Regions from separate parts of the Arthrobacter sp. CAN_A2 genome, predicted to be linked through region 2. Evidence: predicted binding sites of a transcription regulator. Region 2 holds the regulator's gene; the other holds the start of a gene.
What was found. Region 2 encodes LexA, which represses DNA repair genes until DNA is damaged. Its sites were predicted from a motif close to TCGAACANNTGTTCGA; they were not measured.

Region 1 (5,947 bases), on a different contig from region 2:
GATCCGTGCGTTTCGAGGCGCTCCCGGTTCACACCATACGTGGCCGTGAACCCCCGCTAGGTGCAGATGACCCCGGGCTGGGCGTGCCAGTACCGGTTGCGTCGCGCGCTGGTCCCGTGTCGACCGTGTCGACCGAGGTGGGGCGGTGGGGTGAACCAGGGGATGCCGTTGTGCGATGCCACCGTCCAGCGGCCGTCATGGACGATGTGGTGGTGATGCGCACACAGCAGGACTCCGTTGTCGATGCCGGTTGTGCCCCCGTGGGACCACGGCGTCATGTGATGGGCCTCGCACCAAGGGGCCGGGATGGTGCAGTCCGGGAAGGCGCAGCCCCGGTCCCGGGCGACCAGTGCTCGACGCAGATGCGGCGGGAAGAGCCTGCCCGCACGGCCGATGTCGAGGACCTGCCCGTCACCGCCGAGCACGAGCGGGATGAGATCGGCGTCGCAGGCGATCCGCCGGATAGTGCGCGCACTCAGCTGCTCGGTGAAGACGGCACGGCCGGTCCCGCTTCCACCCCTCGGGCCGGCGGTGAGGGCATCACCGGAAGTGTCCCGGCTACTGGTGTCCCGGCTACTGGTGTCCAGGAAGCTGGTGGTGCGGAGATCGCCGAGGAGGTCCCGGTAGTCGATGGTGACCATGACCTGGGGCCGGTGGCCACCGGCAGCCGGTAGGAGGGACGTGGACAGAGCGATCCGGCACGCGCCCACCAGCCCGTCGAGCAGGCTCTGCGCCCGCGTAGGATCTTCCAGTCGGTCCGCCGGCAAGGATCCGCTACCCACACCATCCGTCGTGGCTTCTGCACCGCGGAGGCACTGAGGATGGTCCGGGGTGCGATCGGTACTGGGCGTCCGCGGGTTCGTAGCGGTGTTCATCGCCGTGACAAGGTGCTCGAACTGCTCGTCGGTGGCCCCGATCTCGAGGATGCGCAGTCCGTTGCGCCGGCCCCGGAAGAATACGCCCTGACGATTTCGCAGCACCTTCTCCGAGGGTTCCTGACCGTCCTGGTCCAGGACGGTCTCCCAACGACGGGCGAGGACGCGCAGGACATCCTCATCGGACTCCAGCGCCTGCCTGGTGAGGTGATGCTCCATCGATTCCAACTGCTCGGGGGCGGCAACGCAGCGGACCCGTTCCACTGAAGAACAGATGACCGTCGCTGCCCGCCCGCTCAAGGTGCCTGAAGCGAACGCAACGCTGACGGCCGCCGACTGCGGCTCGACGAGCGCACCTGAGGGAGCGACCACGGGCAGTACGGTGTGCGCCAGGTCGAGCCTTCGCTTCGCCTCGGCCAGGCTGATACCCAGCCTCACCCGCAGGTAGTCCGCACAGGTACGGAATCGAATCCCGCTCGCATCATCACCTGATTGCTCACCGGAAGCCCTCACCCCGGCCGCGCCGACCGTTCCTGGCCTTCCGAGTGGCTGTTCCGCCCGCGTCTGGAGAGAACCGACGGCACGAGGCCTGTCACCCGATGCCAGCTCCTGCGCCTCCGCCATGCCCGCGGCGAATACCTGAAGATAGTCGACGACCCGCGAGATGTCCTCGATCTCGACGAGCGTCCGCATTGCCGCGCTCCGTGAGAGCGTCCGGCCACGGTCGGTCAGTAAGCCGGCCACCTGCACGAGTGCGGCACGCACGGATCCCAGAGAAAGGTCCTGGTCACTCGGATCCTCCATCGGTGCATTGGTCATACCTGATTTTATCGAACACACGTACTATTTCCGAGTGCGCGATGTCAATGTGGAGGACAAGTCGGCAACGACTTATCCACATGTCGAGCACGGTGGCGGCGACCGCGCGCGGGCCCTGATCCCGGAACCGACTCTACCGAACAGCCGGCCCCAAAAGGTCGGAGGGTGCCGGGAGGATGGGCGCATGGATCCCGTGAACGCAGACATCATCCTCCGGCGCTTCTTCGCGGCCAGCGGCCATACGCGGCACCCGGCGAGCCTGCTGCGGTACGAGCGCGTCCAGGACCACCTCAGGCACTACCTCGAGCACATCGCCGCGGACGGGCTGGCAGTCGGCGACCGGGAGCTGCTCGCCCTGGAACGCCAGTTCGGGACCGAGGACCCCTACGTCGGGGTCATGGGCGCACGGCAGTTGCTGCACGCCCTGCCCGAGTTCCTGGCTGCACCACAGCTCCTCCCGGACTTCCACGACCGCCTCGCACAGATCAGCGTCGCCTCACGCCTCGCGCAGTGGCTGTGCTCGCGGCAACTCGTGCAGCGCGAGGACAGCTGGAACGACGTCGTCCTCACCCGCGCCGCTGCCGAGCAAGCGCGCCGCTCCCCCGCCCGCTGACGGGACCGGGCAGCCAAACCCCGGGCAACCGCGGGACCTGGCAGACGGGCAGACGAAGTACGGGCAAACCCTGAACGGTCAGAGGACGCAGTTGATGAGCAGCGGCTCGGGCTCCAACCGGATGCCGAAGGCCCGCTCCACCCCGTCCCGCACGAGCCGGGCCACGGACAGCAGGTCCGACGCCGAGGCACCACCCCTGTTCGTGAGGGCGAGCGTGTGCTTCGTCGACAGCGAGGCCCGGCCACCGGCAGCGGCGAACCCGTCGTCGTCCGCGAGGCCGAACCCCTTGGAGAACCCGGCGTGCTCGATGAGCCAGGCGGCACTGAGCTTCACGCGGCCGTCCTCACCCGACGGATAGCGGGGAGCGTCGTCGGGCAGCCGCTCCGCGACGTCCTGCGGGACGATCGGGTTGGTGAAGAACGATCCCGTGCTCCAGGTGTCCGGGTCCGGCGCCTCCAGCACCATGCCCTTGCCTGCACGCAGCCTGAGCACCTCACGGCGCACGTCGTTGGCGTAGGCACGCGCCCCGACCTCGACGCCGAGCGCACGGGCGAGCTCGGCGTACCGGATCGGGGTGCTCATGCGTCCGAGTCCGAGCTGGAATTCGACCGTCAGCACCACGTAGCGCGGTGACCCGTCGACGGTGCTGCGCTTGAGCAGGGAATCACGGTAGCCGAACTGCAGCTCGAAGTTGGTGAAGCTTCTGATGCTGTCCGTCTCGCGGTCGAAAGTCCGGACGGTGGCGATGGTGTGGGACACGTCCGAGCCGTAGGCCCCGACATTCTGGACCGGCGTCGCACCCGTGGACCCCGGGATGCCCGAGAGGGCCTCAAGGCCCGTGAACGCGTGGAGGACGGTGTACCTGACAAGGTCGTCCCAGTCGTGTCCGGCCTGGACCTTGACCATGACGCCGCCGCAGGTGGCGTCGTCGTCGTTGACGGTGAAACCGCTCGAGGTGATGCGGAGGACGGTGCCTGCGAAGCCGTCGTCGCCGATCAGCAGGTTCGAACCGCCACTGATGATGAGCAGCGGCTCACCGGAGGCATCGGCGGCCCGGACGGCCTCCACGATCTCCTCCTCGGTCGACGCCTCCACGAACGTACGTGCGAGTCCTCCGACCCGCGCCGTTGTGACGTCGGCCAGGAGAGTGCCGGTCAGGGGCACGGTCATGACAGTTTCACCACGGCCTGCGCCTTCACGAGCACCTTCTGCCCGGCGAACGTCACGGTGAGGTCGATCCTCGCCATCGACCGCTCGGCGTCGATCGCGCCGACGACGCCCGTCACCTCCACCACGGCTCCGGGCTCCCCGGGATGCGCCGTGGTGTCCTCGACGACGACGGGCTTGGTGAAACGCGTCTGGTAGTCGATGACTGCGGCGGGGTCGCCCGCCCAGTCGGTGACGAGCTGGACGACGGCACCCATGGTGAACATGCCATGCGCGATCACGCCGGGAAGCCCGACACCCTCGGCGAACGCCTGGTTCCAGTGGATGGGGTTGAAGTCCCCCGACGCGCCCGCGTACCGGACGAGGTCCTGGCGGGTGATGTCGATGGTGGTGGAGCCGATCTGCCGGCCCACTTCGAGCGTGCTGATGGATACGGTCATGGCTACTGGTCCTGTCCACGAACGAGGAGGGACGACGTCGTGGTGGCCGTCGGCTCGCCGTCGATGGTCGAGATCTCCGCACGCGTGGTGATCATCGCGCCGCCGCCCATGGCCCTGACCTGGTCCACATGGAGTTCGGCGACGAGCTGGTCGCCGGCGAGGATCGGGCGGTGGTGGACGAAACGCTGGTCTGCGTGGACGACACGGGTGAAATCGATCCCCGCACCCGGGTCATTGATGAGCTGCGCATCGGCACGCTGGGCGACGACGATCGCGAAGGTGGGCGGGGCCACGAGGTCCCGGTGCCCGAGCGCCGCCGCGGCGTCGACGTCGTAGTGCGCCGGGTGGGTCGCCTTGACGGCGCGGGCAAAATCGCGGATCGCCTCACGGCCCACGGAGTAGGTCTCTCCTGCGGGGTAGCTGCGCCCCTGCAGGTCTGGGTCGATGGTCATGGTTCCTCCGATGGAAACGGCGTCGGGCGGGCGGGAGATCCTGGCTGAAGGCATGGGGAGGGGACGGCGTCCGCCGTCGGGCCGGGCGTGCTCAGCGCCTGTCCCGGAGGCGGCGCCGGGTGTCGCGCGAGCGCACCACCATGCCGGCGAGGTGGCACACCATACCGACCACGATGATCGGGATGCCGGTGAGGACGAGCGTGCGCTGGTCCGTGACGGCTCCCACCACGGCGATGAGGATGCCGAGCGCCGTGGTCACCAGGGCGGAGACCACCAGCTTGCGGTACAGGTCCGAGCCGGTCTCCCAGGGCGTATTCAGCATTCCCCGATTCTACTGCCGTCTGCCCAGCGGTCATCAGAAGAGGGCTTCCTGGACGGCCGGCACCGGAGTGCTGAAGTCACCGGCCCGCAGCCGCCGACCCTTGAGCTGGGAGAGATCGGCGACGAACACGAGGTCCGCGCCGTCGATGGAGACCAGCGCCGACGAGCCGAGCACCTCTCGGACGGTGACGCCGTGCCGGCCGCGGCCCAGCGGCACCGGATACGGCTGCAGCCCCCGCAGGCCGAGGACGGCGGACCACGACGGTGGCGGCTCGAACTCCTCGTGCACCACCTCGAAGCCCTCGATGCCCATGCCCCCGCCCAGCAGTCCCCGGGCCGCCAGGGCGAACCCGTCGTTGAGGTGCTGGAGCTCGACCGGGGGCAGCGGTGCGCACAGGGACGCGGCCTTGGTGGCGGATCGTACGGCCTGCGGCAGGCCGACCGTGCGGGTGACCTCGTCCTCGAGGACCCGGACGACCCGCCCGTCCCGGGCGTACGCGACGAATTGCGCCACGATGGCGCCCTGCTCCACCAGGCGCGCCCGCTTCCGCGGGTGCGACGCCGTCCCGACCTTCGTCGAGCCGTCCGCGAAGGTCGCCACGTAGAGCCAGTGGGGCTGGTCGAGGTAGCGCTTCAGCCCCGCGGGGGCGATCCCGGAGCGATGGATGTCGTGCATGAAGCGGACGTCGTCCTGCGCGAAGCACCGCCCGCACTGGTGGCCGCGCTCCGCCGGCGCCTGATCAGCGCACCGCACCCAGGTGCGATCGTCCCGTCCATGGACGCGGTGGAAGCCGAGGCAGTACTTCTCCTCCGCGGTGACCTCGAAGGCCAGTCTCGTGCCGGGCGTGAGCTGCAACTCGCGCAGCCCCTCATCGTCGCCATCGGAGTCCCCGCGCAGCGCCGACACCGCCCACATGGACAGGGCAGGCCCTGCCTCGTGCCAGGTCACGCCGCTGCAGAGATAGGTGGGTTCCACGGATCCAGCGTAGGGGCCGGCGCCGACAACGACGGCGGGCCATGCGGGCATCGGCGCTGATCGGCCGGCCAGGGGTCCCGGGCATTGGGGCCACCGGACTCTGGTGTCCGCAGCGGACGTCGGGGAAACTGATGCCGCACGACCCGCGCGTCCGCCCGGCCGGACGCCACGACGCCCAGGAGGATCACGCCATGGAAAGCGACGAACGACCCGGAACCATCCTGTCTGACGCCGAAGCATGGGACATGCTGAAACACTGTGAGTACGGTCGCCTCGCCGTGAGC
Region 2 (5,947 bases):
TCGATGTGCGTGTCCCCGGAGGACCTGATGGTCATGTCGATGAGCGAGTGCTTCGACAGGGCGGTGAGCATGTGGTCGTAGAACGGCACCGTGGTGTCGATCGACGACGCCCCGGTGCCGTCCAGGTCGAGCTCCACGAGGACATTGGACTCGCTCGTGACGCGCTCGATACGGGCCGTACGGCCGCGGGCGGCATCAACTGTCATAACAACTTCCTTTTGTGCGCGTCATTCAGGCGCGGATCGACGTGGGACCGTGACGGGCGGCGCGAGCCACCCGGTGGTCCTGCCCTTCAATTCTAGGTGTACTCGCTCGACAGGTTCGCGTCACCGGCCCGCGCGGGGGTCCGGGTCGACGGTCGGCACGTCCATCCCACGCCACCCGGCCGATCGCCCTGCCCGACGCCGCCGGGACGGCACGGCCCGCCACGCCTCCCGGACCTGCCGACCGGTCACCGTGCTCCGCTTCAGTGGCGCGGGCCGAACCGCTGCTCAGCGGTGAGGGCGGATGCTCCCACGTAGCGGGTCAGCCAATCGTGCAGGGCGGCGGGTTCGCGCAGGAGCTCGTCGATGCCCGACGATGCGGAGGCGACATCCACCCAGGCAGGCCGGCGCACGCGATGATTGACCTCGATGCCCTTCCACCGCAGCAGATCCGCCCTCGGATGATTCGCCGGGTAGCCCCGGGGGACGCGCTTCAGCGGTTGCGCCCGTCCGGGGCGGATCATCATTCCCCGCGCGGTGACGGTACTGATCGCGGCGACCAGGGCCGCGCCCGAGGCCTCGTCGGCCACCGCGGCACGGAACCCGGCGAGCTGATCCGCTGCGGGCAGCGGCAGGCCGGTTGCGACCAGCAAGCCGAGGCTGCTCACGCGGATGAAGGCACCCACCCCGTCGGGGCGCTCGGCGACCGCGCCGATGAAGGTCTTGTACGGCGGGCTGTCCGCCCGGAACCTGACGTCGTTGTGGGGGCGGTAGATCCGCCAATCCGAGAACGACGTCAGGGCGGCACACACCGCGGAGAAGACCGGCCGGATGCCTTCGTCGTACAGCCTGCGCTGGCGAGCCCAGAACTCACGCGTGTTGTCCGCCTCCAGCCGCGCGAAGAACGACTGCGCCTCATCGAAGATCGGACGATCCATGCGACACATGATGGGCGAAGCGTCCGGGCGGCGCAAGGCCGCCGGGAACGGTCCGGCAGGGCCCGGACCAGGCGGCGCCGACCGTCAGATCAGCGTCGCCAGCGCCGTCAGGAACGCCGTCGTCTCCTCCTCCGTGCCTGCGGTGACCCGGAGCGACCCCGGGATCCCGACATCACGGACGAGGACACCTGCTTCCAGGAGGCCCTGCCAGACACGGTGCGGGTCGTCGAGGCCCGAGAAGAAGACGAAATTCGAGTCCGAGGGGGCGGGCGAGAGCCCCAGGGTCTCGAGCTCTCGCACGATGCGGTCCCGCTGCACCTTGATCGCCTCGACGTTCGCCAGGAGCGTGTCCGCATGGGTGAGGGCGGCATTCGCGGCCGCCTGGGTGATGGCGGAGAGGTGGTACGGCAGCCGGACCAGCCGCAGGGCATCGGCGATCTCCGGCGCCGCCGCGAGGTAGCCGATCCGGGCACCGGCAAGGGCGAAGGCCTTGCTCATGGTCCGTGACACGAGCAACCGCGGGCGTCCCGACAGAAGGGTGAGGGCGCTCGCCGTACCTTCCTGCGCGAACTCGCCGTAGGCCTCGTCCACGATGATGATGGCGCGCGCGTCCTCACCGGCCTCGTAGGCCGCCTCGACGACGTCGAGGCCGAGCGCCGTGCCGGTCGGATTGTTCGGCGAGCACAGGAACACGATGTTCGCCCCGGATGTGCGGACGGCCCGGGCGGTGTCCTCGGGTGTCATGGTGTAGGCGGCGCCGCGGGCGGCGGTGACGTAGCGCGTGCCGGTCCCGCTCGCGAGCAAGGGGTACATCGAATACGTGGGCGGGAAGCCGATCGCGGTGCGTCCGGGCCCACCGAAGGCCTGGAGGACCTGCTGGAGGACCTCGTTGGAGCCGTTGGCGGCCCACAGCTGATCGGGCGTCAGGCCGTGCCCGAGATAGTCGGCGAGGTTCTTCCTCAGCTGGGTGAACTCGCGGTCGGGGTAGCGGTTGAGCCCCCGGGTCGCCTCCGCGACGGCCTCCACGATCGCGGCGTGCACGTCGGCCGGCACGCCGTGGGTGTTCTCGTTGACGTTGAGCAGGATGGGGACGTCCAGCTGCGGAGCGCCGTACGGGTGCAGCCCCACGAGGTCGTCGCGCAGAGGAAGGGCGGCTAGGGCTTCAACGGAGGAGGGCACCACTCCAGTTTAAGGGATGCCGTCTTCCGCGGGCGAATGGGCTGCGTCCGAGACTCGACCCCGACGCGGGTGGCGCTCACCCCTCGGCGGGGACCGCGATGCTCTGCCCGGCCTGCACCACGGAGCTCGGCAGGTCGTTGAGCTCGACGATCTCCGCGACGACGTCCCGGGGATCGCGCTCCGGCGCGTAGAGCACGGCGAGATCCCACAGGGTCTCCCCGGTGGCGACACTCACCTCGACCGTGGCGGTGGACGTCGGCGCCGACTCCCCCGCCTGGGCCTGGGAGGTCAGGAACGCTGCCAGGAGGATCAGGGCCGCGACGGCCAGGGCGATCGGCAGGCCGACCAGCAGCAGGCGCCCGCGCCGCGTGAGCGTCAGGGGGCGTTCCGTACTCCGCTGCGTGGAGGTACGGGGCTGCATGGAGGTACCGGGCTGCATGGAGGTACCGGTCGTGTCCGAGGGACGGGCCGAGTGAGGGCTGGAGGGCGCCGCGAAGGCCGAAGGTGTCAGGGGGCCGGTGGACGGCGACGCTCCGGGCGCGGAGATCAGCCTGAGATGGCTTTCGGGGCGAGCGGGCGTCCACAGCGAGCTGCCATGCAGTACGGGTGTAACCATTGCCGTTCCTCTTTCCTTCGAATGCCCTGACCGGGCGAAGCGCTCGGTTCGAACACACGTTCTAATAAGCCTCTGCCTATTTCTAGCATCTACGATCGACCCGTGTCGAGACTCGCTCGAACATATGTTTGAAAAGTGCCCTCGTCTGTCCTAGCGTGGGGAGATCAGGACATCGTCGACGGATGCTGCTCTCCGAGGGCCGTTCCGTGGCCGATGCATCTCACACAACCAGCCGCCTCTGACAAAACGACTTCCGGTCCACGGGAGCGGACCGGCGGTGACGACGGGATCAGCGATCCCAGGCGAAAGGCGCAACAGTGGCGGAATCACCAGCGGCAGCCCGGCAGGAATCGAACACTGCCGACGTCCCGGCAGACGCCGTGCCCATCTCTGCGGGCCGGGGCAGGCCGCGCGGCCGCTCCGTGTCCAAGGGGCTGACCGCCCGGCAGCTGACGATCCTCGAGACGATCCAGCGGTCGATCGCCGACAAGGGGTACCCGCCGTCCATGCGGGAGATCGGCGACACCGTGGGCCTCGCGAGCCTGTCCAGCGTGACCCACCAGCTGGCGCAGCTCGAGAGGCTCGGGTACGTGCGCAGGGACCCGAAGCGCCCCCGCGCCATGGAGGTCCTGCTCCCCCTGACCCTGGCTCCGGACACGTCGGGCGCGCACGCCGATTCGTCTCCGGACCGGAAGCCTGCCGTCGAGCACCGGATCGCCGTCGACACCGCCCTGGTGCCGCTCGTAGGGCGCATCGCCGCGGGTGGTCCGATCCTCGCGGACCAGGTGGTCGAGGATGTCATGCCCCTCCCCCGCCAGCTCGTCGGCCACGGGGATCTCTTCATGCTCAGGGTCTCGGGAGACTCCATGGTGGACGCCGCGATCTGCGACGGCGACTGGGTGGTGGTCCGCAGGCAGCAGAGCGCACAGAACGGCGACATCGTCGCGGCGCTGCTCGACGAGGAGGCCACCGTCAAGACCTTCCGGCAGCGGGACGGGCACACGTGGCTCCTGCCGCAGAACACCCGCTACGAGCCCATCCTGGGCGACCATGCCAGCATCATGGGCAAGGTCGTCTCGGTGCTGCGCGCGCTGTAGCTTCCGCGCGGGAGGCCGCGCCGCCCGGGACTTATCAGCGCCCCGAGAGCCGCTCCAGGATCCCCGTGACGGTGGCGCGGTCCGTCGTCGCCCAGAAGGGCGGGAGGGCGGCCCGGAGGAATCCCCCGTACCGGGCGGTGGCGAGCCGACTGTCCAGGACGGCGACCACGCCCCGGTCCCCCGTGGCCCTGATCAGGCGGCCGGCGCCCTGTGCGAGCCGGACGGCCGCATGGGTGGCGGACACGCTCATGAATCCGTTGCCACCGTTCCGGGCCACCGCCCTGGTGCGGGCGGTCATCAAGGGATCGTCGGGCCGGGGGAACGGGATGCGATCGATCACGACCAGCCGGCACGAGGACCCCGGCACGTCCACGCCCTGCCACAGTGACATGGTGCCGAACAGGCAGGTGTCCGGTTCCTCCGCGAACTGCGTCACCAGCGCATTCAGTGAGGACTCCCCCTGGCACAGGATCTCGAAATCGACCTTCGGGCGCAGAGCCTCCGCCGCCTCCTCGGCAGCGCGCTTCGACGAGAACAGTCCCAGCGCGCCCCCACGGGACGCCCTGAGCAGTCCGAGGAGCTCCTCGAGCTGCGCCTCGGAGGTGCCGCGTTCGGGTTTCGGGAGGTCCTTCGCCACGTAGAGCACGCCCTGCCGCGGGTAGTCGAAGGGGCTCCCGACGTCGACGCCGGTCCAGGCGGGTGCACCGGGACCGCTGAGGCCCAGTGATCCCGCGACGGGGCCGAACTCGGAGCCGATGGCGAGGGTCGCGGAGGTGAGGATCACGGTGTGGTCCTCGAACAACCCCTCCCGCAGCCGCCCGGCGACGGACAGCGGTGCGACGTTCAGCGTCGCGGGCGCGCTCTCGTCGGGCTGCGCGTAGCCGGATCCCGGCGTGAAGGTGCTGGGGCGCGACGCCCAGACCACCTCGTTGACGTCGGAGGCGGCGAGGATCCTCTCGGCGAGCTCGAAGACCAGGGTGGCGCGGGACCGCGCGACCTGCCGGCCGCCGTCGACGTCGGCTTCGGACTTGCCATCCGTCTTCGTGTCCGACAGCGCAGCCCGGGAGGCGTCACGGACCTGGGCGAGGGCCTGCTCGAGATCCTCCGGGAGGCCGCCCGGCAGCAGGCCAGAGGGGACGAGCTCGGCTGCCGCCTCGAACGCGTCGGCGGCCGTGTCGAGGGATCCGGTGCCGATCGAGGCGTGGCGGCGGAGCGCCGCGGCGGCCGCGCTCACCATCGAGGCGGAGAGCTGGCCGGAGACGGCTCCGGTCACGCGGTCGTGGAGCTCGTGCGCCTCGTCGATGACGACGACGTCGTACTCCGGCAGGACCGCGAGACCCTCGAAGGCGCTGATCGCGAGCATCGCGTGGTTGGTGATGATGATGTCGGCGTCCGCCGCTGCGGCGCGCGCCTTCTCACTGAAGCACTCCTGGGCCATCGGGCAGCGGGCAGCGCCGAGGCACTCCATGCTGGAGACGGACACCTGGCGCCACGCGCGGTCGCTCACGCCCGGGACGAGGTCGTCGCGGTCGCCGGTCCCGGTCTCCTCGGCCCATTCACGCAGCCGCACGACGTCCCTGCCGAGCGCCGAGGACGGGCCGTCGACGGCCGGGGCCGGATGCGGTGCGGCGTCCTCACCGAGACTGAAGAGGGTTCCGGGCGCGTCCTCCTCCGGGAACCCGCCGCCGGTCTTGTGGAGGCAGACGTAGTTCGACCGGCCCTTGAGCAGGGCGACGTCGACGGGGCGCGTGAGCGCGGGCCTCACGGCGTCAAGAAGGCGCGGCAGGTCCCGGCCCACGATCTGCGCCTGGAGGGCCAGCGTGGCCGTCGAGACGATCGAGGGCTTGTCGCTGTCCATCGCATGGGCGATCAGCGGGACCAGGTACGCGAGCGACTTCCCGGTGCCGGTGCCGG

Region 1: a site for LexA is predicted at 1,706-1,721, ahead of IWX63_RS13370 (HNH endonuclease signature motif containing protein). Genes of this name have one in related genera too.

Annotation. Positions count from the first base shown of each region.
Region 1 is NZ_JADOUS010000010.1:3,464-9,410, reverse strand. Features, by position in the region: gene IWX63_RS13370 (HNH endonuclease signature motif containing protein) at 57-1,694, opposite strand; gene IWX63_RS13365 (hypothetical protein) at 1,879-2,307, shown strand; gene IWX63_RS13360 (UDP-N-acetylmuramate dehydrogenase) at 2,386-3,477, opposite strand; gene IWX63_RS13355 (MaoC family dehydratase) at 3,474-3,914, opposite strand; gene IWX63_RS13350 (FAS1-like dehydratase domain-containing protein) at 3,917-4,366, opposite strand; gene IWX63_RS13345 (hypothetical protein) at 4,458-4,688, opposite strand; gene IWX63_RS13340 (DUF2797 domain-containing protein) at 4,722-5,663, opposite strand; gene IWX63_RS13335 (pyridoxamine 5'-phosphate oxidase family protein) at 5,855-5,947, shown strand, end outside.
Region 2 is NZ_JADOUS010000002.1:40,665-46,611, forward strand. Features, by position in the region: gene hisB (imidazoleglycerol-phosphate dehydratase HisB) at 1-206, opposite strand, end outside; gene IWX63_RS02425 (DUF2461 family protein) at 467-1,141, opposite strand; gene IWX63_RS02430 (histidinol-phosphate transaminase) at 1,226-2,320, opposite strand; gene IWX63_RS16690 (LysM peptidoglycan-binding domain-containing protein) at 2,397-2,936, opposite strand; gene lexA (transcriptional repressor LexA) at 3,317-4,033, shown strand; gene IWX63_RS02445 (ATP-dependent DNA helicase) at 4,068-5,947, opposite strand, start outside.